Regions from separate parts of the Agarivorans sp. OAG1 genome, predicted to be linked through region 4. Evidence: predicted binding sites of a transcription regulator. Region 4 holds the regulator's gene; each other region holds the start of a gene.

Region 1 (5,875 bases), 1.7 Mb from region 4:
AGTAAGGTGACTAATAGCTGTAGCGAAGTTAACAAACTACGCTGTATTGTTGGGTATATAACGAAGATCTAAAACAAGAAAAAAGGGCTAACTTAATTAGCCCTTTGAAACAGTTTTAATCTACAAAGCATTCGGAATAGGAAGAACATTCCTGACAACTAGGTGCTCTGCAAACGTAGTCCCCTCCTTGTTGGCAAAGCTGACGGTAAAAGAAACGTTTCCAGCGCATATTGTTAGTATTTTGCTGATGTAATAACGGAAAGTTGTACTTAAGTAATTCACCAAGTTCACTGCGGTTGCGCAGCCCTAAGCTATGCCAAAGATGCGATTGAGATAAACAGGCAGTGGCCACAATAATTGCCATTTGAAAGGCAAAAGGCACTTTTTCGTTGCAATGAGCAAATAGCAGCGCACTCAGTTCGTTGCGCTCTTGCATGCGTAGTTCAAATACTTCTTCTAGTACTTGAGCGCGTTTACGCAAACCCGCTTTAAAAGGCTGTTTCCACAAAAGCTCTTGTTTACTAATATCGTCACTAGCAATTGCCCGTTTTAAGTCCATATAACTGGCATTATCTAAGCCAAGACCATAAGGCAGTTCGGCTTGGCCATTTAATTGGCTATGAATGATCAACTTAAACCAGTTTCTATTGTGCATAGACATTGGTGGGCAAACCCTAGATAAAGCTTGTTGCCATTCTGTACCTATAAAACTTGTGGTTTCTTGAAGAGTTTGTATTTCCATAAACGCTCCTAACTTAAGGCAATAACGTTGGCTTCTTGGGGCAATCCGGTTAACGAACCAGGAGGATTTAACGAACAACCGTTTGCATCAACAATGGCGTTTTCAACGGGGCAAATTTGAGCACATTGAGCACCATTAACATTGTTTGCACACTCATCACAGCGGTGAGCAATAACCGCAAATTGTTTATCGCCACTGGTAATCGCTTTACTGGGGCAAACTTCTTTACAGGCATAACACGCTATACATGATTTAGTAATTGATAAGGCCATTAGCTACACTCCCCCATGCTACAGTTAGATGTGCTTGAATTTGCCTGTTGCGCAGCTAATTGCTGTTGAAGGTCTTCAAGAGCAACCCGTATATCCCGCAAGGCATAATCGGTGTTTGCTTTTACGTTCATTGCAGACAATTCCTGCTGCGGAGCGTGGCCAATTCGACTACACAAAATTGTGTCGACATGTTTTAGTTGGCTTAAATCTTTGACTGCGGAGTCATCGCACTGCTCACTGCCTTGGCAATACTGCTGCCAAGAAAAGTCATCTAACTGAGTAATCTCGTCTGCGCTTACTCGATACATAGAAAACTGCGTGGCGTGGCCAAAATGCTGATCAATCAAGCTCAAACTACTACTAGCAACAGCAACCTGTATCGACCTTGCTGCTTGTGCTGGCTCACTATTCTCGAGCGCAGCCAAATCTATGTCTTGGCCTAATTTACCAACAGCGTCAGCGCGGCATTGCTGGCAATGAGTCATTTGCTGCATACTCTGACCGGCTTGCTCTCTAGCAAGGTTTAGCTCTTGCTTGGTGGGTTCTCGCTGCCCCATCAGGCCGAAGTAAGTACCGTGTGCTGGATCAGAGATTAGCGGCATTATGTTGTGGATAAAGGCTCCATATCTACCCAATTCTTTAGCCAGCGATTCAATATGAAAATCGTTGATCCCAGGGATCAATACCGTATTAACTTTTACTAGCATCCCCGCCTTAATAGCCGCTTCTAAACCCAGTAATTGGCGATCAATTAGGGTTTGCGCTGCTTCTCTGCCCCTCAAGCGACGTTGGTTGAAATACACCCAAGGGTATATACGTTGGCCAATATCAGCATCAATACAGTTAATGGTAATGGTTAAATGCCTAACGCCTGCTTCCATCAGCGACTCAAGTTGATCAGCTAAGGCCAAACCATTAGTAGAAACACACAGATGAACATCAGAATCTACTTTGTCTATGGCCTTTAAACTCGCCAAAGTCGCCTTCGGGTTGGCCAAAGGGTCTCCTGGCCCAGCAATACCTACTACTTGGGTTTCTGGAACATGCTGTTTAACTTTTACAAAACGCTTTACTGCAGCTGCTGGAGAAAGCAACTTAGAGACGACTCCGGGTCGGGTTTCATTACTGCAATCAAATTTTCGATTGCAGTAATTACATTGAATATTACAAGCAGGCGCTACAGGTAAATGTATTCGCGCATACTGATGGCCTTCTTTTGAAAAGCACGGATGTTTTGCTACTAAAGCAGCTTGTTTGCTGGCTTGTGCGCTTAACGGATTCTCTCCATTGGCTTGCTTAAGTGGTTGTATTGTCATGAAAAGCTTCCTTGTACACTACTATATAGGTAGTTTTGCAAGTGCTGTTCCAAGTATCTTTTTCTTTAAATACAGTTACTTAAAAGGAACAAACACCTTAGAAGTAAGCTTGTATGTCGTATTTGTTGTAAATACGACAGAGTGGCGGTGTTAATCGCAGATAAATTTTGCCATCTCTTTATAACTAATGTGGTAGCTAATATCCCTCAATAACAGCCATTTATATACAATGACCTGATTACTCCGAGATGCTGATTGTAGTAGTGCCGAGAAAGTAAAAGAACCTTTAAGTCGCCCATTGTCGATGCTGTAGTAGGATTTCTGGATTTTAAAGGTACAAACAAAGTGGCCTGCATTTGATTGCTTAGCAAAGTCACCCCAAACAACCAACAGAAGCTTGGCTTGGGGTAACAAAGATAAAGGCAGATTATGCAATGCAAAAGCGGCTAGGTCATAACAAAAGCCATGACCATCGCGTAAGGTTTCAGCCGGAGTTTTCCACCAGAAGCCATTTAAAGCGGCTTGCTTACGCTGTTGTTGATTTGTATAGCTAAGCCGCTGTTGCATAAACTGGCATAGGTCGGTTACATCGCTAAATGCCAGCTGTTCCATTAAAGCTGTCTAACGTTAATATTCATTACTTGAATACGATAAGCTATTTGCCTTGGTGTCATATTGAGTAGGCGAGCTGCTTTAGCTTGCACCCATCCAGCTTGCTCTAAGGCTGCAATAACTCGCTCCCTCTCGTCCATTTCCTGGCTTTCCAAGTTAACTTTTTCGATGCTTGGCCGTGGACTAATTTTAGGACCATCTAAACCATCGATAACAATTAAATCTTGATCAATTACCCCACTTTCGCTCATCACAGATGCGCGTTCGAGCAGGTTCTCCAACTGACGAACATTACCGGGCCAGTCATAAGCCATCATCATTCGAATAGCGCCATCGGTAAGTTGTAGCTTACGCCGTTGTTGTTTAGCCAGTTTTTCAATTAAAAACTCAGCTAAGTCGGGTAAGTCTTCAATTCTGTCGCGCAGCGGTGGCGGGAACATCGGCATAACATTTAGTCGGTAATACAGATCTTCACGAAAACGATCTTGTTTAACCTCTTCTTCTAGGTTTCGATTGGTTGCCGCCAAAATACGCACATCGACGTTAATGGTTTGGGTACTGCCTACCCGTTCAAACTCGCCTTCTTGAAGAACTCGCAACAGTTTTGCTTGAAACGCAGACGAGATTTCACCAATTTCATCTAAAAACAGAGTGCCACCGTCAGCCATTTCAAAACGGCCTTTGCGCTGTTTTACCGCTCCGGTGAACGCGCCCTTTTCATGACCAAACAACTCCGACTCCAACAAGTTGTCGGGTAAGGCAGCGCAGTTAAGCTTGATAAAAGGCCCAGTAGCTCTAGGCGAATTGTAGTGAATAGCATTAGCAATAAGCTCTTTACCGGTGCCCGATTCACCGCGTATAAGTACCGTGCTATCCCATTTAGACACTAAGCGAATTTGCTCAAACACTCTGCGCATTACCCGAGAATGACCAACGATGTTGTCCATACTGTAGTTGCTTCTTACTTTGCGCCTTAATCTGTCACGTTCAGCTTCTAGTTGATCGGTTTGTACGGCGACGTCTTTGGCAAGCAATACACTTTTTGCAATTAAATTTGCGGTCATCTCCAAAAACCGGGTAAACAAAGCTAGTTTTTCTGGAGCATCTATTTGTGGCTGAGCGGCTAGTACGCCTAATACTTCATTGGATTTCTTAATCGGTACTGCAATAAATGGTAAATCTAATGCGTACAAATCAAGTTTATCTGCAAAGCGTAAATCGTTAGACACTTTGCTTAAAACAATAGGCTGTTTCTGTGTTAACACCGTACCAACGATGCCCTCGCCTGGTCGATAACGAATGTTTTTAGCAACACTATCGTTGGCATGATTCGGCGTATGCACTGTATCGACGCTAAGCATTTGCTCGTTTTCGGCAATGAGCGCTAACATTGCGTGTTGTAACATGGCTTTGTCGTGCAAAACTTGCAGCACTTTGTTTACGCTTTGTTTGTAATCCAAGCTATTAGTTAATACGCTGCTTACGTCGTACAAAGCTGCCAAGTGTTGCTCGGCGATATGTGATTCGCGTTTTGTTGAATAGTCCATTATTCACCTCGCTTACGGCTACGAAGAGGAAGAACGATGCGAGCTTTACAGCCGCCTAATGAAGTTGATAAGTACTGAACGGTACCGCTGTGTTCGCTCACTACTTGCTGCACAATGCTCAAACCAACACCACGACATCCGCTGTTATTACTTGGTTTGGTACTGTAGAAGGGTTCAAACACCTTTAGCTGTAACTCTTTTTTAATGCCTGGCCCACTGTCTTCGACAGTGACTTCTATTTCGTCATCAACTAACTGGGTGCTACAAACAATTTCACGGCGTGTTTTCTTACCGTAATCGATAGCTTCTATCGCATTATCTATAAGCTGTTTTAAGGCCACTCGAATACGAGAAGGCTGTCCAGTTAACGAAGGCAAGGTACCGTTTAAACTTAGTTGCATAGTAATGCTGCGATTTAGTAAACGGTCGCTGGATAACTCGGTCACTTCATGCACCAATTGATTAATGTTTACCGACTGGCTAGCCTCGTAGGGTTTACGCGGTAAGGCGCTTTCTAGTTGGGCAATTGCAGCGTGGCCTGCTTGTAAACCCGCTTGCATTGCAGCCGTTCTGGCACAACTATTTGATACACCACAGAACATCTGTAAGGCTGAATCAATCATGTTGATTGGCCCTTGGATCTGATGAATTGCCGCATGCAGCGCCTCTTGCATACTGTGTAAGGCTTCTGACTCTTCTGTGGAACGGCGCAACTCCGATAACTGTTGCTGGGCTTGGCGGCGTCGTTCTTTGGTCACTTCACTTAAGGTAATAACCAAGTAGCGGCTAACTTTGGGTACAAAATAATCATCAACCTCAGACCCACTGATATTCACCGTAGATACGCAACAGCTAAACCAGCGTTTACGCTTGCCCTTACCTACTTCAACATTAAAAGTCTGTCCTTCGTTAAACGAGCCATCAACTTCCTGTTTCCCTTTTAACTGTTTTAAAGCAATCGTTACAGGCTCATCGCTAAAATCGCTGCGCAAGGTTTTGTAAGAAAGGTTATCTAATACAACTTGATGACTTTGGTCGAGCAAGGCGATAGCAACCGGCGCTGTATTAAGCACTGCCTCAACCATCAACTTTTGATTAGCCGCTATAGTTTGTTGCTGATGGCGTTCACTAATATCTCGATGAACACTCATATAGTGGGTAATACTGCCTTGCTGGTTACGTAAGCCGGTTATCGATAACTCTGCAAGATAGCGTTGACCATTTTTCTTCTTGTTAACTAAACGCCCTTGCCAACTCCCTCCGCTACTAATGCAAGCCCATAGTCCTTGGTAGACTTCGTTTGGCGTTGTCTTATAACTAAGTAAAGAATGGTTTTTTCCGATCAGATCCTTTTGCTCGTATCCGGTGATTTCGGCAAACCGCTTA
Region 2 (5,875 bases), 2.3 Mb from region 4:
GGTCACTCATATCTGGGCTGGCGGGGTTAAGCGAACGGCTTTGCATTCCACTTAAAAACAACTGGCCGTTCTCATCTACAACACCTTCCATGTAGTGAGCATTGTGAGTATGTGCGGCGTGATGCTTTGAGCCATCGTACACTACAACTTTTTGCATTGATGGGGAACTAGAGCACCCCACCAGCATTGAAGTAGCCAAGGCTACTAAAGATATACCTTTCATGTCGATTCCTTAATCGTCTATTACGCTTTAAGTATCGGCCAGAAAGGTAAAATCTTTACTAAAAATGAACGGTTTTTTGACTCTCAAGATGACGAGTTGGCGCCATAGACATAGTAACGCGGTACACTTCTCGGAAATCAAGTTGCAACTCAGTGACATATACATCGTCAACTGCGTAGGCATTAATCACCTTAGCACCACGAATTACCCCGGCAACCGAGGCGGCTAAACGCTCGTTACCAAGCACCATATCGCTGACTGTTGCGGTGCTATCGATATGTTGGCCATACACTTGCTCAGAAAGCTCTCTATAAGCATCTAACTTAGAGGCTTTCATTGCGCGTAATTGTTTAGCGCTCATGTCTGCGCCACGTTGCTGACTAATAGGCGCATAGCCAACAGCATTAACCACGGTAAAGTCACCCGGAGGCTCATAAGTCCATTCAACTTGTTTAACTTGGGTTGTTGGCGTACAAGCTAGCAACAACAAAACCGCCAAACTAATAAACCACGCTCTAAAGTACAGATTGTTCATGACGCTGCAAGCTCCCATTTACACTAGTCACACGCGGTGAAGTTGCCCCCGCCATATTGGGGATAAATTGATAAGCAGCCGACACAACCGCTTGGCTAGATAGCTCCACTAAACGAAGATTCACATGCCTACCCGAAGTGGTTCGCTGAAAACTGCCAACCACCACGTAGGTAATTTCCATTTCAGTTCTCAGTAAATCTGCATCTCGCGATAAAGAAAATTCGCCGAAACCTGGGTCCATTTGCAAACGTCCAGTAAGGCGTGGCTCTACCATATTTACGCCTTCACGCGATAAAGCGGCAAACATTGCCTCTGCCACTTGCCGCCCAAATCCATCGCTCGATTGCAAGTTGTCTAAATCCACCACCGTGCTTATGGCCACAGAGTCAGTTTCAGTTAAATCCACGTCATCAGTTAGCTGTTGAGACAGGTTGTCGACATGCACATACAAAGCGGCATCTTGCTGCTCTCGCGGCTCCACATAAGGATAATTAGAAACATGATGTAAACTGGTATTGCATCCTTGTAGCGTTACCAGCAAAATAAATAGTGTCGTATATCGCATATCAATCTCCTCCGACTTCCCTGTTCCAAGCAATAACCGTTCCAGTCAAAAAAATAGCGTTTTATTTTGGGTATAGTTATTGCTTACTCCGAAACATAGGAGGGCCTTATGAAACAGATAATTCTTTTAGTTGGGATGCTAATTAGCATGTCGACACAGGCAATATGGTACGAGGCTAAGGGCCAAGCCACCATCGTAAACAACGACTTTGAACAAGCCAAAAGCTTAGCCACCCAAGATGCGGTTAAGCAGCTTCTGTTGTATTCGGGGGCGTCTGTTACCAGCATCAGCAAAGTCTCTGGCGGGCAACTCACGCTTGATCAAATTGAAGTGGTCTCTAAAGGCTCCTTGCATAACCTAACCGTATTAGACGAAGGTAATCACGGCCAGCAGTACTATATAATTTTACAAGCCGACGTATTCCCGGCTACCAGCCAATGCAAAGCAAGCGGCTATAGCAAAAACATGTTGCTACTCCCTCCCTTCTTAAAGCAGCAACATCAAGCGCGTGTGGGCCAACTACAAGAGCTATCACCAGCAGTTGAGCAACGCACCTACGACATCGCTCGGCAGGTGGGTAATCAGTTCAACGTAAAGCCCCCACCAAAGTTACCTTTAAACTATTACAAGCCAGGAGAACATAACTACAAGGGCATTAAAGATGTTGCCGATCGTTATGGCGCACAATATTTGCTTGGCTTAGAAATCGAGAACATTTCGCTAGACCAAGTGCACAAACCTAAATTTATTAACCTTAGTTATCCGCAACGTTACTTTGTGGTGAATGTCAGGGTATACAACGCCATTGATTTAGAAGAAATATACTACAAGCGCTTTTCGGTAAACGCGCCATGGGAGTTTGACGCCAGAGAAGTGATATCCCCCCACTCTGCCGAGTTTTGGTTATCGGCCTATGGAGAAACGGTAAACGCGACCTTGCAACAAGTGGTTACCGAAGTAGATGCTCTACTGGCTTGCCAACCCTTACAAGGCAGCGTGGTAAAAGTACTTGGGCCAGACCGCTGGCAAATAAACCTAGGGAAAGCAAATCAGCTTAACCGCGGCATGTTGTTAAACTTAATTCATCAAAACTATCACTGGGGAAACTGGGACATTCCACGCCAAGAGCAAATAATGGCTGACAGCATGGTAAGAATTGAGCAAGTGTATCAAGAGAGTGCCATCGTGGTAGCGGTTGACCCAAGCATGACGGCAAATATTCAACTTGGTGACTTAGTAAGCAAACAGTAAGGCTTTGCTTTTCATAAAGTTAAAGCTGAGTATAATGTACCCGCACACTAAACGAGGTGTGCGCCTTACTTTAGTGTCCCCTTAGTTCAGCTGGATAGAACAAGGACCTCCTAAGTCTTAGACACAGGTTCGAATCCTGTAGGGGACGCCAGTATCTGCCGCGAATCAGCGCGTCGGACGGTATCGAAAATCGTAGTGGTTCGAATCGTGCTCTAGCTAGGAACCGCAAACGCGAATGCCGCTTTTAGATAGGTAATCTTTTTGTTGAGCGCCCCCAGCGACTTTGCAGATTCGGATTCGCTCAATGCCTTCACAGCGTCGTCTACGGTTGCGTCCTTGGTTTTGGCTTCAAACTTATCCGCCCCCAATCCAAGAAGTTCATCTCACATGGAGCGAGCGGCCTTGCGCGCAGCTTCGAGCGACACAGTACCGAACTTGCCGATAGTTTCCGACTTGTAGTAAGGCTTTAACCGCGACGGTGTTTGCTTGTGCTTGCCAGTGTTGTACTTAAATATGAATGATTTGGTGTCTGCTGGCGTGATACGAACAAATAAACCCTTAACTGAACCGCGCCCGTTGTCGGCTAGCATATACGGCGATTTCTTAGGTTCTAATTTTGCAATATCTGATTCAGTCATTATTACTAGCTCCTCTCGATCAAAAAAGGCAGCTAATTGCTGCCTCTCGGTCGGTGGTGTCGACGTCGACACATATGTAGCTGTGCGTTAGCAACTCTCGCACAGTGCGTTATATGCTAGGCATATGCTTTTCATTAATATCTTCGTTTGAGTCGCATTGATTTCGAAATATTTGGCGCTAAACTCATTTTCCAGAGCAACCCAAGGACACGTATATGTTGTGCCGCTAATTTGGGTCATTTGATATAGCTCATTAGCTGCCTCACCATCCCCATCGCCGTCATTCAGTATCAACAACGTAATTTTGCTCTTGGCTTTGTCCTTGTTTCCGTAGACAATTTCGTCATAAATTGCTTTGCTTGTGCTAGTTTCCATCGATTGAGCTCTTGGTGTTGTTATGCGTCTGGGTTGCAAAGGAAGCACACACCGCCCTTGTAACCGCGATATTCAGGTACGAAGTTTGTTCCGCCGCAGCGTTTGCAATTTTTATTAACATGGAAAGGTACGAATGCTTTCGGCTTATTCGCATCACGCCTTGCAATAGCGTCTTGAATCATTTTTTGGGTTGGGTCCATGCTATGCTCCAGTTGATTTCATCGATTAAGCTTCTTTGGCTTTACGTTTAATTACCGCCTGCGTGATAAATGCTGTTACCACTACCGCTAACGCTGCTGCACCTAACTGATGCTTGGTGAATAGCCACGGAGCTGCAAATACGGCGATCAATCCTAAGGCTTTGATTAGTTTATTTTTCATTATGCAGCCCCTGTGATGCTTTTGAATTTACGGTCAACTTCGATTAATTCAGCGCGAGGAAATCTCTCTAGCGTGGCTTTGTTGCCTAGGAGCAATTCGTGGAATACGATTGAATAAGGCTCGATACCGTCTTCGTCTGCAATCTTCTTGGCGTATTGCAGAACCCAGAGAGTAGAATAGCTACCAGCAAGTGCATCAGACGCGCCTTTAGTAGCCGCATGTAGCTGTTGCCACATTTTATCGGTCACAGTATTAAGTGTCATTTTACGACTATTAGCGTTTTCAAAACCAAGAATAATCATGTTCGCTTCGGTGAATGCTTTTAGCTGGTCGATATTGCGCGTTTTGCCAAACAATTTCTTTAATAATTTCATGTTATGCCCCCATTTCGAAAATTGAATCGAGGTCATGTATGCGAAGGTTGGCTTCTATTTGAATCCAGGTAGGCTCGGATATTGCCTCCAGCGATTTCTCGTTAGTCCCCATCATCCGATCGAAGAATGAGTAGGCATCCCAGTTGCCCACATCACGAGCTATTTTCTTTTGGGTTGCGAGAGCCAGCTGTAGGCTTATTGCGCCTTTGCCCTCATTGATGTTAGAGGTTGCCAGATTCACGGCTCTTAGTGATTCATAGCTCAGCATTGCTACCCATCTTCGAGCTTCTTCGCGGCGCATCATTCCGAAGAACGTTGCGTGATTCACGATTGCTCTCTTGGTGATGAAGTTTCTATCAAACGTATTAGCTGCATAACCCAGAATTTTGTCTAACATGTGCTTTCTTCTCTTTTGGTTTTAGTTAAACTCCTTGTAATTCAATGGCCTAGCCCTGCCTACCTTTCTAGTAGACCACGCCTCATAGGGACGCCACAAGTATCATTGCATCACCGAGGGACGCCAGCATGATGTAATTGTCATACAATATTTTGACTTATTTTTGGTATCGCTTCCATCCAAAATTCGCATAACTAGCGCATAGCAGATATTCGATAATCGTATAACTGATATAGATCCCAGAACCCAAGGGAGAGAGAATGTGTGATGGGGTATTCCGATGTATTAAGAGAGTAGATGTCTGGTAATAGTTGGATGATGCTCAGGTCAAGCCGCACTACGTGTTCCACCTATCGGTCGGCGTAGTACGCTAGATAGGTCTCTAATGAGCTAGGCTAGAGCCAGTGTCGACGGCTTGGTATGGCGTCCTACGGTGCACTACGCCCCTAGCCGCTTAAGTCGACGCGGTGTCGACGGCCTATCTTCTCCATCCTGTAGGGGACGCCAGTATCTGCGTAACAAAGTATGCTCTAGCCCACGTTTATGTGCGTTGTACCTAGCTGTGACATAATTGATTTACAGCACACTTGGCTTTTTTCTATCGATATAGCTACGCAGCCTCCTTCGCACACTCACTTTCCGCAGCTTTGCGGGCTGCGATAGCCTCATCCTGTTTTTTAAAACACCCTAAATGCTTGCGTTTCCCTTCGACAATTATATGAGCCATCCATAGTGCATCTCGTTTGTGAAAACTTACACCCTTCATGTTCTTACCTCGTCAATCTACATTATGCGTGCCTTGAAAGTGAAACTAGCTCACTAAGTTGATTACAGTGCTTTATAAGCCATTAGTAACGAGCAAATACTTAGATAGCCACACACTTGTTACCAATGCATTCAACTTATTTGACGCTAAAGCCACCCACAGAAAATGAGCTAAAGCTATTACCGTAGTTCCTTCACTGTTGGCTGCTAGTTACAATTTTCTTTTGGACACAAAAAAGCCGCCCTTGGGCGACTTCCTATCTAGCTATTTTCATCAGACTATCCTTCTGACAACACAGATATTACCACGCAGCCCTTTGCTCAACTATGTATAGTTCATATACGCTAGGTGAATCACATAATGCAATGAT
Region 3 (5,875 bases), 1.8 Mb from region 4:
TTCATAAGCATTTGGCCCCTTGTTCATCACATCGCCACCAGGGTTATAGGCAGTGGGTTGCTCGATGCCATCTACCATTAGCTTAATTCGGTTGCCATCTAGGCCACGAATATTAAAGCCACTAGTGCCAAAACGGCCTTGCCCGGTAGTGGTTACGCCGGGTTCGTAACGAACAGCGTCATTTAAATCATTAGCCATTTGCTGCTCTAGCTGCTCAGAGCTTACCGAGCTAATGCTAGAAGAGATGTCTTTGACCGATTGCTCGGTACGGGTTGCTGATACCACCACTTCGTCAAACATGGTGCTATTTGTTTCGGCATAAGCGAGAGGGCTAAGGCTAAAAATTACTGCATTAGCAATTAGAGTGCGATTGAATGCTTTCATGGTTTTCAGGCTTGTTCCTTATCCTGTTAAGTTTTAATTAGGCGGTACTATACATAATACGAATGAGAATTAAAATCATTTGCATTTAATTATAGTTTTGTAAGTAGCTAAAATTGGAAGGGCTGAATATGGGAAATATCTTGAGTTGGCATTAAAGCTCTAGCCACTAATTGATTTTATCTAGAAGAATTTGTGTAGCCAGCCAAGCTGGATAATGGTGTTTATATAGCTGTTTGATTTGGCAGAATATACTAAGCTTTAAGCACACTTCGCCAAGCTTTGATGATTGGTGAAAATAACTCTGTATAGCGACTTAAACCTAAGGATGGAATTGAAGTGTTACAAATAAAGCGTGTTGTATGTTTAACCTTATGCGTGTTGTTAGTTAGTGCATGTAAATCCGTGGGGGTGGGTTCTGGTTTTGAGGAGCGCCCAGTTACCCAGGTTAGTGAGCCCGCCAGCAAGGTTCAGTTTAATGATGCCTTAGTATGGTTAGACAGCGCCCAACAGGGAAAGCGTGGTGTACGTTTTCTAAAAGGAGAGTATCCACTTAGTGCTGAAGATGATGAGTATTGGTACTTTCAAGCTCCGTCGGTAATTGAAATGGCAGTGCTCGAGGGGGGAAATGTTGTTGGTGGTAAAAAGATGCCAGGCGGGTTAATGCTTGCTAAAGACGAGCTAGCCACGGTACCAGCCGGTGCGTATATTGATAATGAGACTGACAGCAAGATATTAGTGCTAAAAATGGGGCGTGACTTTATGGCCTTAAAAGGTGAAAAGTGGCAAAAGCAGTAAAGTTAAGTACTTGCTTAAAGAGGCGCTAAGGCCTCATTAAGCAAGCTGATTTCATTACAACAGTGGCACCGACATTAGGGTGTCGTGAGCTGTTATAAACAGGTATTTTTCATCGGCCGACAGAGTACAATTAGCGGTTAAACGTCCGGTACGTATTTTGGCAAGTACTTCCCCTTTTGGGGAGAACAACCACACTCCACCTGGCCCTGTGGCAAAGATATTACCGCTAGAATGAACCGCCATTCCATCTGGTAAGCCTTGTTCTCCAGCTACACCAAGTAACGCTTTAGCGTTGTGAAATATCCGCTTGTTGCTAATGCTGCCGTCTGGGTTTACATCATAAGCTAACCAGCGTGGATGTTTGTCATCAGACACCGCCACAATTAAGGTTTTTTGATCAAGCGTTAAGGCAATGCCATTTGGGAAGTTGACGCTGTTGTCTAGTAACTCAAGCTCGCCATCTTGGCTTAGACGATAGATCCCTTGAAAGTCTAATTCTTTGCGCGAGTCATTCATGCCTGAATTTAGTCCATAAGGAGGATCGGTAAAGTATAAGCTGCCATCGTTGTGGTAAACCGCATCATTTGGGCTGTTTAGGCGCTTGCCTCGGTACTCGCCAGCCAGCGTAACAAATTTACTTTGAGGTTCGTTTAATGGGGCATCCATGAGTGCTACACGGCGGTCACCTTGTTGAAGTAGCACCAGCTGTCCCTGTGGGTTCAATAACAAACCATTAGAGCCTTGTCCGTAGTCTCCTTCCTGTAGGCCTGTAGCACCAGAGTTTTCTAGATAAAGCTCGGTACCTTTATTAGGTTGATACTTTACGATGGTGTTGTTGGGGATGTCGGAAAATAGCAAGAAGCCATGTTGTTCAATCCATACTGGCCCTTCTGTCCAGCGATAGCCCTTTCCACGAATACTAATCTTGGCGTCTGCCGCAATAAATTGTTTTGCTTGTGGGTTAATCAACTCAATTGAGCCGGTTGTTTCCGCGGCATCGGCGATGGAGAGTTGATCAGAGGTAGTTGAACAAGCGCTAGCAAGCAAGCTAGCGGCTAAAACAAAGGCAGTTCTCATTTAGTATTCCTTTATATGATGAGCAATAAATATTTCTGGTTAACTAATTTGTTAAATTGGTTTTCCATTTTGTTGCTGTGATTCAAAGAATACAAGTTATTAACCTAAGTGTTTCTGCTTAAGTCTCGTTTTTACTGCGCTTTTTTACTAAATCGTGCAAGATTACCTTAATAATTGGTTATCCAGTTGGGGAGGGGAATAGGCGTTCAATGATCTTCTAAGCTTAAGCGGTTCGCTTTGAGCGTCGCTGGCTCAATAAAAGCAATACAAGCCCTAAGCTAATTAACCACCAAGTCTTCGGCTCCGGCACTGTTACAGGTGCTAATGAGCGGCCGGTTAGTGCTTCGCGTTGAATACTTACCGTGTGGTTATCTGTCTCGAAGTTGCGACCAAAAAAGCGGATAGCGGTAATTTTGTCAGCATTGCTTTCGGCGAATAGATTAACGTAACCATACGGTTCACGTTTGTTGCCTTTAACGCTAGTAGGGCTACCGTAATGGCCAGGTTCTAGCACAGCAGCATCAAGAATTTGGTTGGTTTTAAAGGACAACTGCTCAGACTGGGTGGTAATACTAAGTTGGTTTCCATTGTCTCCGGCACTCCACCAAAAACCAAAGTAGCCTACAGGCTGGTCAAAAATGAGCTGAACGGCACTTTTATTTGGAATAAATAAGTATTTACCTTCGCCATGTGCTCCACCATAAACGCCAAAATCAGCCACTTTGGCTTGGCCTTTATCTACCGAGTACTCTCCAAAGGCATTTTGGTAGCCATTGCTGAGTTGGGATGAAGTTAAATTGTCGAAGTTTTCTGTATAGCTAGGCCCACTAATTTGTGAAGTTTGGATGCCAGGAGCCTCAATAGTGTAAATAATGCCAGCATGGCTTGAGAAGCTAATACAAGCAGTGATAAATAAAGCATGCGATATAGATTTCATTTAAACCTCGACAACTAAATTTAAGCGCTGTTTAGCGCGTAGTTAAGGTGTTATATCCAGTTTCGTGCCAATGTTTATAGTGCCTTTTATTACAAAGGCTTAGTGCCAAACAATGCTTGCTTCTAGCTTTATGGAGCGAGTTGCACTTAGCTGTTTGCAAATTGCAAAAGCCGGCTGAATACAGCCGACTATTGGTTTATTGGATGGCTTTTAAAGAGAGGGTTAGAGAAAACTTGGCCACTACTTCGTCGCCGCTAATAGAGGGGCAGGTAGCATTAATCGTTACGGCTTGGTTTACTCGCTCACCGCTTTGCATGGTTTGCTCGAGCATCTGGTCAATGAGCTTGCCGTCGGTACAACTAAAGATAACATCTGCTTCCGGGCGCTTTAAAAACTGCCCTTCAACCGCCTTAAACGCTAGCGATACTTTTTTGCCATATTGTTCGGCTTTAGCAATCGCTAAGAAGCCTCCGGCTACGTCTGCGCCAACCGCTAAGGTTCCAAAGTACATACTGTTAAGGTGGTTTTTGGTTCGGCGTTTAAGGGGAATTTTAACAATAACCTTCTGTTCATCCATCTCAAGGATCTTAGGACGGCAGTACCAAATCAAGGGTACTTTGAACATACCAAACAAACTCAACATCAAGTTGGCTTTACGAACACTGGGAAGCATAACTTTTCCTTGTTTAAGAGGTCTTACCAGTAGAGCTTGTTGTTAACAAAAAGTCAACATTTGTTGTTTGGCGGATTAAAAATCTGACCAACCAGCGCCCACAATAAAGTGCAGGGTGGTATCTTCTGGGCCTCTGGCAATATCTATCCCGGTACGTAAATTAAAGCGCCTAGCCATTAGGTAACGAAAACCTAGGCCTTTAGCATAGCGGTTAGGCGTGTCACCTAGGTTTTGCTCTGAGCTAAATGCTTGCCCAACACCGCCAAATACAACCGCAGACCAGCGTGCATCAAAGTCGTAGCGCAGCTCACCTTGTAAAGTCGCCATACGCTCGCCTTGGTAGCGCATAGCTGGTATGCCGCGCATATCAATAAATGGCAGCGCATAATAAGGAGTATCGCCATGGGCGCTTGAGGCCGATAAACGCATAGAGCCTTGGAAGCTATTGCCTAGATAACTAAAGCCAGAAAACTCACCAGAGGCGATTGAGTAATCATTATCGCCGCCAAAGTAGTCGGCGTGTTTAGCGTAACTAATGTTGCCATACAGACCTTGGTTAGGGCTAAACGAGTTATCTCGAGTATCGTAGTTAAGCAGCAGGCTTACTCCGCCATCCTTCATGCTCAACTGAGGCTTTAAGTAATCAGGCAGGTTGCCAATAGAAAACTCACTGTCACTATTTAAAAAGGTGTATTTGGCTCCAGCAAACCACGGGCTATCGCCTAAGCGAAAGCGGATTTGTTGCAGTAAGTAAGTACCTTTTAGATTAACTCTAATGGGAATGTCGCCAACTGCCCCTTCGCTGGGCAAGCGAAAGCTATCAATATTGGCATCTACACCCGCAATTGCACCGATGTAGCGAATACTGTCTTGCTTCCATATGCCCATATGAAACGCCCCCGCACCTCGCGTGCCGTTTTCTGTCGCTAGCCCTAATAAACCCGACACACTAGGTGTAAGTTTTAGCGGGGCATTGGGATCATCTGGCTGTTCATTTTGCAGTTCTTCGTTTTCGTGAAAAAAAGCTAATACTAAACCGCCGCCGTAACCCACCGCGGGGTCGGTAATAATAATTGGTACCGGCAGAAAACCTACCGCGTTATCCATAAGCCATTGGCTAGCATCCATACGGCCGTCGGTAGGGTCAACAAACTGTTCGAAAAAATCGGCTTGGCTATGTCCAGAAGAAAGAACTAGCGGTAAAACTAGGGCTAAAGAAGAAAGGCGCATATTTCATTCCTTGAAATAGTGGGCAATGTGATATCAAACACTTAGTTAGAGTTTAGCTATTCGCCAACTAAAGCGATAGCCTTTTGCGGTATTTAGTATGGGAAGCTAAAACGAAAAAAGCCTGCATAAATGCAGGCTTTTTAAAGGTGGTGCCCGGAGGCGGAATCGAACCACCGACACGAGGATTTTCAATCCTCTGCTCTACCGACTGAGCTATCCGGGCGACGGGCGCTATTAAACGAATTTTGCCGGTTTAAGTCAACCGAAATCAGTAAAAAAAATGAAATAATTGAGCTTCGATTAAATGGTGCACAACAACTGGCAAAAGAATAAACAAAAAGGTGGCCTAAGCCACCTTTAGATAGTTTGGATACTTAAGTGATGGGTTTCACTGTTCTCTGTACTGGCAAAGGGTAAATGCCGATTAGAGTGGGGCTAGTTAACGTGGTGAGCAAACTATTGGCTAGCAAATGGGTATATTTGTTGCCGTTCCCGAGTATTTTTCACTGTAATAAGTATATTTAATATAAAGGGGTGAGTGTTTGTCTATATTGCGTATTTTTAGAGTTTGTTGGCAATGATTGTTGTAGTTTGGATTTATTTGGGGTGAAATAAACCAAGGTTGAAATGATACTTAAATTTGGAGGTAAGTAATGCGCCTTGATCGCACCGATAGAAAGATTTTAGATTTGATGCAGAACAATGGGCGAATTAGCAATTTAGAGTTAGCTGAGCAAGTTGGTTTATCTCCGTCACCATGTTCACGGCGGGTAAAAGCC
Region 4 (5,875 bases):
GCCTTTGATGCCTTAAAGTTAATGAAAACCAAGTCAATTAACGGTTTGTTTGTGCTAAACAACAAAGCCGTTGTGGGTGCATTTAATATGCATACCTTATTACAAGCCGGAGTTTACTAGTGACAATTAACACGCCCTATGGCGCGGTAAGCCAAAGCAATTTTGACGCGGCAGCAACAATTAAACTTTTAGTTTGCGATGTAGACGGGGTTTTCTCAGACGGTCGCATTTATATGGGCAATGACGGAGAAGAACTTAAAGCCTTTCATACCCACGACGGATTTGGCATTAAAGCGCTACTGAATATCGGCGTCGAAGTCGCTATCATCACCGGCCGCCAATCTAATATTGTGCAACAGCGTATGCAGGCTTTAGGAATTACTCGTATCTACCAAGGCCAACAAGACAAACTCGTCGCCTACCAGCAAATGCTTGAACAATTGTCATTAGCTTCTGAAAACGTAGCCTATATTGGCGATGATGTGGTCGACACCCCAGTAATGCGCGCCTGTGGTTTAGGTGTAGCCGTGCAAGATGCTCATCCCTTGTGTAAACAAAGTGCCAACTTTATCACCCAAACCCGTGGCGGTTTTGGTGCGGTTCGAGAGCTTTGCGATCTAATACTGCAAGCAAAAGGCGAGCTTGATAATGCCCAAGGTATGAGTGTATGAATCGCCCAACTTGGTTCTTTGCAGGCTTATTTCTCCTAGCCTTGGTGCTGTGGCAGCTTAGTCCTTCGGAAACTAAGCAGCTAAGTGCTAAACGCGAAGCCAGCAAACCAAACTTTGTTGCCGAAAAGCTCTACAGCGTGAGTTTTGGCGAAGATGGTAGCCCGCGCTATCGGATCTACGCTGAGGAAATGGAGTTTTTTGAACAACTTAAGCACACAACTTTTGCTCAACCAAAGATCTTAGTGTACCCAGATCCAAGCCAACCTGTATGGCAAATTGTGGCCGATCACGCTACAGTACAGCAGCAGCAAAACGTCATTTTAAATGACAATGTAGTAATTAAAAATTTAAGCCGTGGCGAGTATGTTCGCGACTTAATAACCGAAAAATTGGAGATCGACCTGCAAACAGAAACCATGAGCAGCGATCAACCTGTTACCGTTTATGGCCCTTCATACGAACTGTATGGCGTTGGCATGGACGGTGATTTAGCCAACGAAATAGTGACTTTATTAGATGATATCGAAGCGGTTTACCACAACCCACAAGAGTAAGTTAGCAATTGCAGCTAGCTTGTTTATGTTTTCTTGGGGTTCACAAGCACTAGAAGACGACTTCAACAAACAAATTATTGTTGATGCTGACCGCCAGCAGGTCAATATCAAAGAAAACCGAGTCACCTTTTACAATAATGTTGTGGTGACTCAAGGCTCGATTAAAATGCACGCCGAAGAGCTAAGCGTTATTGGTAGTGAAGAAAAAGGCAGCGAAGTTATGATTGCTAAAGGCGAACCCGCAACGTTTTATCAATTACTTGATAGCGGCAAGCCAATTGAAGCTGAAGCGAACGAAGTGCGCTACGACTTAAAAACCCAAACGCTAACACTCACTACCAATGCTCAACTCAAACAAGAAGAGAGCTTGGTAAAAGGTAAAATGATCAAATACAGCATCAACAAACAAGAAATGGTGGCACAAGGCGACGAAAACAGCCGTGTAACTACTATTTTCCTACCGCAGCAACTTGACGAACTAACGCCCAAGGAAGACCAGCAATAATGAGTACCCTAATTGCTGAAAACCTAGCCAAAGCCTACAAGGGCCGTAAGGTAGTCAAAAACGTTAGTCTAAATGTAGAAACCGGTAAAATTGTTGGCTTGTTAGGTCCAAACGGCGCTGGCAAAACAACTACTTTTTACATGGTGGTGGGTTTGGTGCCTCGTGACCAAGGCCGCATCCTCATCGATGATGACGATATTTCTAGTACAGCGATGCATACCCGCGCACGCAAAGGCATTGGCTACCTTCCGCAAGAAGCGTCTATCTTTCGCCGCTTATCTGTGGAGAAGAACATTCTCGCCGTATTAGAGACCCGAAAAGACCTCGATAAAGAGCAACAAATTGGTGCATTAGACGACCTTCTTGAAGAGTTTCACATTGGCCATATTCGCAAAAACCTAGGCATGAGCTTGTCAGGTGGTGAACGCCGAAGAGTTGAGATTGCTCGAGCGCTAGCCGCCGCACCTAAGTTTATTTTGCTTGACGAACCCTTCGCAGGGGTAGATCCTATTTCTGTTATCGATATTAAAAAGATCATTGAACATCTACGTGATCGCGGTCTAGGTGTACTAATTACCGACCACAATGTTCGAGAAACTCTCGATGTTTGTGAGCATGCCTATATCGTTAGCCAAGGCGAATTGATAGCCTCAGGAAAGCCAGAAGAAATTCTCGAAAACGAACATGTGAAACGAGTTTATCTCGGAGAACAATTCAAGCTATAGTTAAAGTGCAAGTTTAAAAAAAGACAATAAGAAGAAGGAACAGCGGTAGTTAATGAAAGCATCTTTGCAGTTGCGTCTTGGTCAGCAGTTAACCATGACCCCCCAGTTACAACAGGCCATTCGCTTACTCCAGCTTTCAACACTGGATTTACAGCAAGAGATTCAAGAGGCTCTGGAAAGTAACCCTCTGCTTGAGGCGGATGAGTCTCACGCCAGTGATAGTGACGCAACCGACGCTAAATCTGCCAACGAGAAGTCTACCGAGGCCGAATCCACTGCTGACATAGACAACAGTCAAATTGAAGCAGGCGATGCCATTAATCAAGAAACTGTTTCTGACGACCTTCCTGTTGACTCTACTTGGGACGATATCTACAGCGCCAGTTCTGCCCCAGCCAGCTCATCTGGCAGCGCGGTTAGCGATGACAACGATATGTTGTTTCAGGGCGAAACTGTCGACTCTTTACAAGACCACTTATTGTGGCAAATGCAACTCACTCCATTTAGTGAAGTAGACCAAGCTATTGCTTTAGCCATTATTGATGCAGTAGATGAATCGGGCTACCTCACCCAAGACTGTGAGCAGCTACTAGAGGGCTTACGTTCAAGCGATAACAATGACTTAGATGTAGAGCTAGATGAAGTAGAAGCAGTACTTAAACGCATCCAACATTTCGACCCTGTTGGTATTGCGGCTCGCTCACTGCAGGAGTGCCTACTGATTCAACTAAGCCGTTTTGTTGAAGATACACCTTGGCTAAATGAAGCCAAAGATGTAGTTTCAAATCATATTGATGTATTGGCTAATCGCGATTTTCGTCTATTAGCCCGCAAAACCAAACTTAAAGAAGACCAGTTACGCGAAGTCATGCGTTTGATTCATACGCTTGAACCTCGACCTGGTAACGCGGTTGAGCCTAATCAAGCCCAGTATGTTATTCCGGATGTATCGGTTGTAAAACGCCAAGGCCGCTGGGTTGTAGAGCTCAACCCAGATGCAATGCCTAAGTTGCGTGTTAACTCCCACTATGCATCTTTAAGTAAAACCTCTACCAACGCTAACGATACCCAGTTTATTCGTAGCCACTTACAAGAAGCCAAGTGGTTTATTAAAAGTATCGAGAGCCGAAATGAAACCCTATTAAAAGTATCCAACTGCATTGTTCATCATCAACAGGCGTTTTTTGAATATGGCGAAGAAGCCATGAAGCCAATGGTACTGAACGATGTAGCAGAAGCTGTAGAAATGCATGAATCCACTATTTCCCGGGTAACCACCCAAAAATTCATGCACACACCTCGCGGCATCTTCGAACTTAAATATTTCTTTTCTAGCCATGTGGCTACCGATGGCGGGGGTGAGTGTTCGTCAACCGCTATTCGTGCATTAATCAAGAAACTGGTAGCTGCCGAAAATACCAGTAAACCACTCAGCGACAGCAAAATTGCTGATATTTTGGCAGATCAGGGGATCAAGGTGGCAAGACGTACGATCGCTAAATATCGTGAGTCTTTAGCAATTCCACCTTCTAACCAACGTAAGAGCCTTATCTAAGGCCACTAAAAGGGGAAGATATCTATGCAAATTAACCTTACTGGACACCACGTAGAAATAACTGAATCTTTGAAAGAATATGTCCACACCAAGTTTGCCAAACTCACCCGACGATTCGATCAGATCAATAACGTTCACGTCATCCTCAACGTAGAAAAACTGAACCAAATTGCTGAAGCCACATTACATTTAAACGGCGGCGAAGTATTTGCAACCTCTGAGCATTCTGACATGTATGCCGCCATCGACAGCCTGATTGATAAACTTGATCGCCAAGTCATCAAACATAAAGAAAAACTTAACAAACGTTAGCCCCCCCATGCAACTAAATAAAGTACTTAGCTTGGACTGCACCCAAAGTGCAGTTCAATGCTCTTCAAAAAAACGCGCCCTAGAAATAGTGAGCGAACTGGCTGCCAAACAGCTTGATACCACTACCCAATGCATTTTTGAAAGCTTGTTAAATCGAGAAAAAATGGGCAGTACAGGTATTGGCCAAGGCATCGCTATTCCTCATGGCCGTATCGACAACCAGCATCAAGCCACAGCGGTTTTCTTGCGTTGCGATCCCCCTATTTCCTTCGATGCAATAGATAACAAGCCAGTAGACTTGGTATTTGCATTACTAGTACCCGAAGATCAATGTAAGCAACATCTTAATACTCTTGCTCAAGTAGCTGAAAAACTTAACGATAAGCAAATATGTAAACAACTTCGTTGTGCACAAAGTGATGACGAATTGTACGACATCATGGTAGCCTAATACTCTAATCAGCCTTAGGGATTATCATGGAACTGATCATCGTTAGTGGGCGCTCGGGTTCAGGTAAAACCGTCGCCTTAAGAGTATTGGAAGATCTCGGCTACTATTGCGTCGACAACTTGCCGGTTGTGCTTTGGCAATCACTTATCGACAACTTAAAAAAAACCTATTCTAAAGTAGCAATTAGCATTGATATTCGAAATCTTCCCGATGAGCTATCACCGGTAGGACAGCTAATACGAGATGCAGGGCCTGACATTAATCTGTTAAGCATTTTTTTAGATGCGAAAGATGAAGCGCTGATCCGCCGTTACAGCGAAACACGCAGGGTACACCCGCTTAGCCAAAGCAACTTATCTTTAGCAGAAGCGATTGAATCAGAAACCGAGCTATTAGCCCCCATTTCTAGAAATGCCGATTTGCGTATCGACACTTCCCGTTTATCGGTACACGAGCTAAGCGGCTTGATTCGCTCACGCGTTACTGGTGACCAACAACAACAGCTAATTTTGGTGTTCGAATCCTTTGGATTTAAAAATGGTGTGCCTAACGATGCCGACTACATGTTTGATGCGCGTTTTTTACCTAACCCGCATTGGCAAGAAGAGCTACGCCCACTTACCGGCTTAGATAAAGCCGTGCAAGAATACTTGGCTGCGCAGCCTTTAGTTACCCAATATATCGAGCAGATTAGCCAGTTATTGCAATCTTGGTTACCGCATTTAGAAGCTAACAATCGAGCCTATTTAACCATTGCGATTGGCTGTACTGGCGGGCAACATCGCTCGGTGTATGTGGCCGAGCAGCTTGCTAGCCTTTTTAGCGCTCATCGAAAAATACAACGACGCCACCGAACTTTGGAACATCGCCTTGAAGCTCACTAGACAAGTAGTAGTAAAAAACAAATTAGGTCTGCACGCACGTCCTGCCACCAAGTTGGTTGAGCTGGCTCAGCAATTTGACGCTGAGCTGAGTATTATCGACGGTGAGAAAACGGCTTCTGCTGCCAGCGTTATGGGTTTACTGGTACTAGCCAGTGCGCAAGGAAGTACGTTAACCATAGTATCTGAAGGTGCAGACGCAGAAGCCGCTCTAGATGCGG

The links. Region 4 encodes sigma-54, which starts transcription at its own class of promoters, with help from an activator protein. Its sites were predicted from a motif close to GTTGGCACGNNNNTNGNNT; they were not measured.
Region 1: a site for sigma-54 is predicted at 2,366-2,384, ahead of nifB (nitrogenase cofactor biosynthesis protein NifB). Genes of this name have one in related genera too.
Region 2: a site for sigma-54 is predicted at 1,351-1,369, ahead of OAG1_RS08150 (FlgO family outer membrane protein). Genes of this name have one in related genera too.
Region 3: a site for sigma-54 is predicted at 3,247-3,265, ahead of OAG1_RS04930 (PEP-CTERM sorting domain-containing protein). Genes of this name have one in related genera too.

Annotation. Positions count from the first base shown of each region.
Region 1 is NZ_AP028990.1:2,309,877-2,315,751, reverse strand. It holds gene OAG1_RS10540 (nitrogen fixation protein NifQ) at 116-742, opposite strand; gene OAG1_RS10535 (4Fe-4S binding protein) at 751-1,014, opposite strand; gene nifB (nitrogenase cofactor biosynthesis protein NifB) at 1,014-2,330, opposite strand; gene OAG1_RS10525 (transglutaminase-like domain-containing protein) at 2,481-2,942, opposite strand; gene nifA (nif-specific transcriptional activator NifA) at 2,942-4,489, opposite strand; gene nifL (nitrogen fixation negative regulator NifL) at 4,489-5,875, opposite strand, start outside.
Region 2 is NZ_AP028990.1:1,732,488-1,738,362, reverse strand. It holds gene OAG1_RS08160 (FlgO family outer membrane protein) at 1-223, opposite strand, end outside; gene OAG1_RS08155 (LPP20 family lipoprotein) at 282-758, opposite strand; gene OAG1_RS08150 (FlgO family outer membrane protein) at 739-1,323, opposite strand; gene OAG1_RS08145 (flagellar assembly protein T N-terminal domain-containing protein) at 1,432-2,574, shown strand; tRNA gene OAG1_RS08140 (tRNA-Arg) at 2,650-2,725, shown strand; gene OAG1_RS08135 (Arm DNA-binding domain-containing protein) at 2,958-3,212, opposite strand; gene OAG1_RS08130 (hypothetical protein) at 3,300-3,587, opposite strand; gene OAG1_RS08125 (hypothetical protein) at 3,608-3,787, opposite strand; gene OAG1_RS08120 (hypothetical protein) at 3,813-3,968, opposite strand; gene OAG1_RS08115 (hypothetical protein) at 3,968-4,342, opposite strand; gene OAG1_RS08110 (hypothetical protein) at 4,344-4,739, opposite strand.
Region 3 is NZ_AP028990.1:1,060,188-1,066,062, forward strand. It holds gene OAG1_RS04915 (TonB-dependent hemoglobin/transferrin/lactoferrin family receptor) at 1-384, opposite strand, end outside; gene OAG1_RS04920 (hypothetical protein) at 721-1,179, shown strand; gene OAG1_RS04925 (SMP-30/gluconolactonase/LRE family protein) at 1,234-2,256, opposite strand; gene OAG1_RS04930 (PEP-CTERM sorting domain-containing protein) at 2,480-3,193, opposite strand; gene OAG1_RS04935 (DUF4442 domain-containing protein) at 3,390-3,866, opposite strand; gene OAG1_RS04940 (BamA/TamA family outer membrane protein) at 3,942-5,096, opposite strand; tRNA gene OAG1_RS04945 (tRNA-Phe) at 5,244-5,319, opposite strand; gene OAG1_RS04950 (Lrp/AsnC family transcriptional regulator) at 5,750-5,875, shown strand, end outside.
Region 4 is NZ_AP028990.1:4,021,699-4,027,573, forward strand. It holds gene OAG1_RS18255 (KpsF/GutQ family sugar-phosphate isomerase) at 1-120, shown strand, start outside; gene kdsC (3-deoxy-manno-octulosonate-8-phosphatase KdsC) at 120-671, shown strand; gene lptC (LPS export ABC transporter periplasmic protein LptC) at 668-1,225, shown strand; gene lptA (lipopolysaccharide transport periplasmic protein LptA) at 1,251-1,730, shown strand; gene lptB (LPS export ABC transporter ATP-binding protein) at 1,730-2,455, shown strand; gene OAG1_RS18280 (RNA polymerase factor sigma-54) at 2,508-4,010, shown strand; gene hpf (ribosome hibernation promoting factor) at 4,035-4,322, shown strand; gene ptsN (PTS IIA-like nitrogen regulatory protein PtsN) at 4,330-4,773, shown strand; gene rapZ (RNase adapter RapZ) at 4,800-5,657, shown strand; gene OAG1_RS18300 (HPr family phosphocarrier protein) at 5,644-5,875, shown strand, end outside.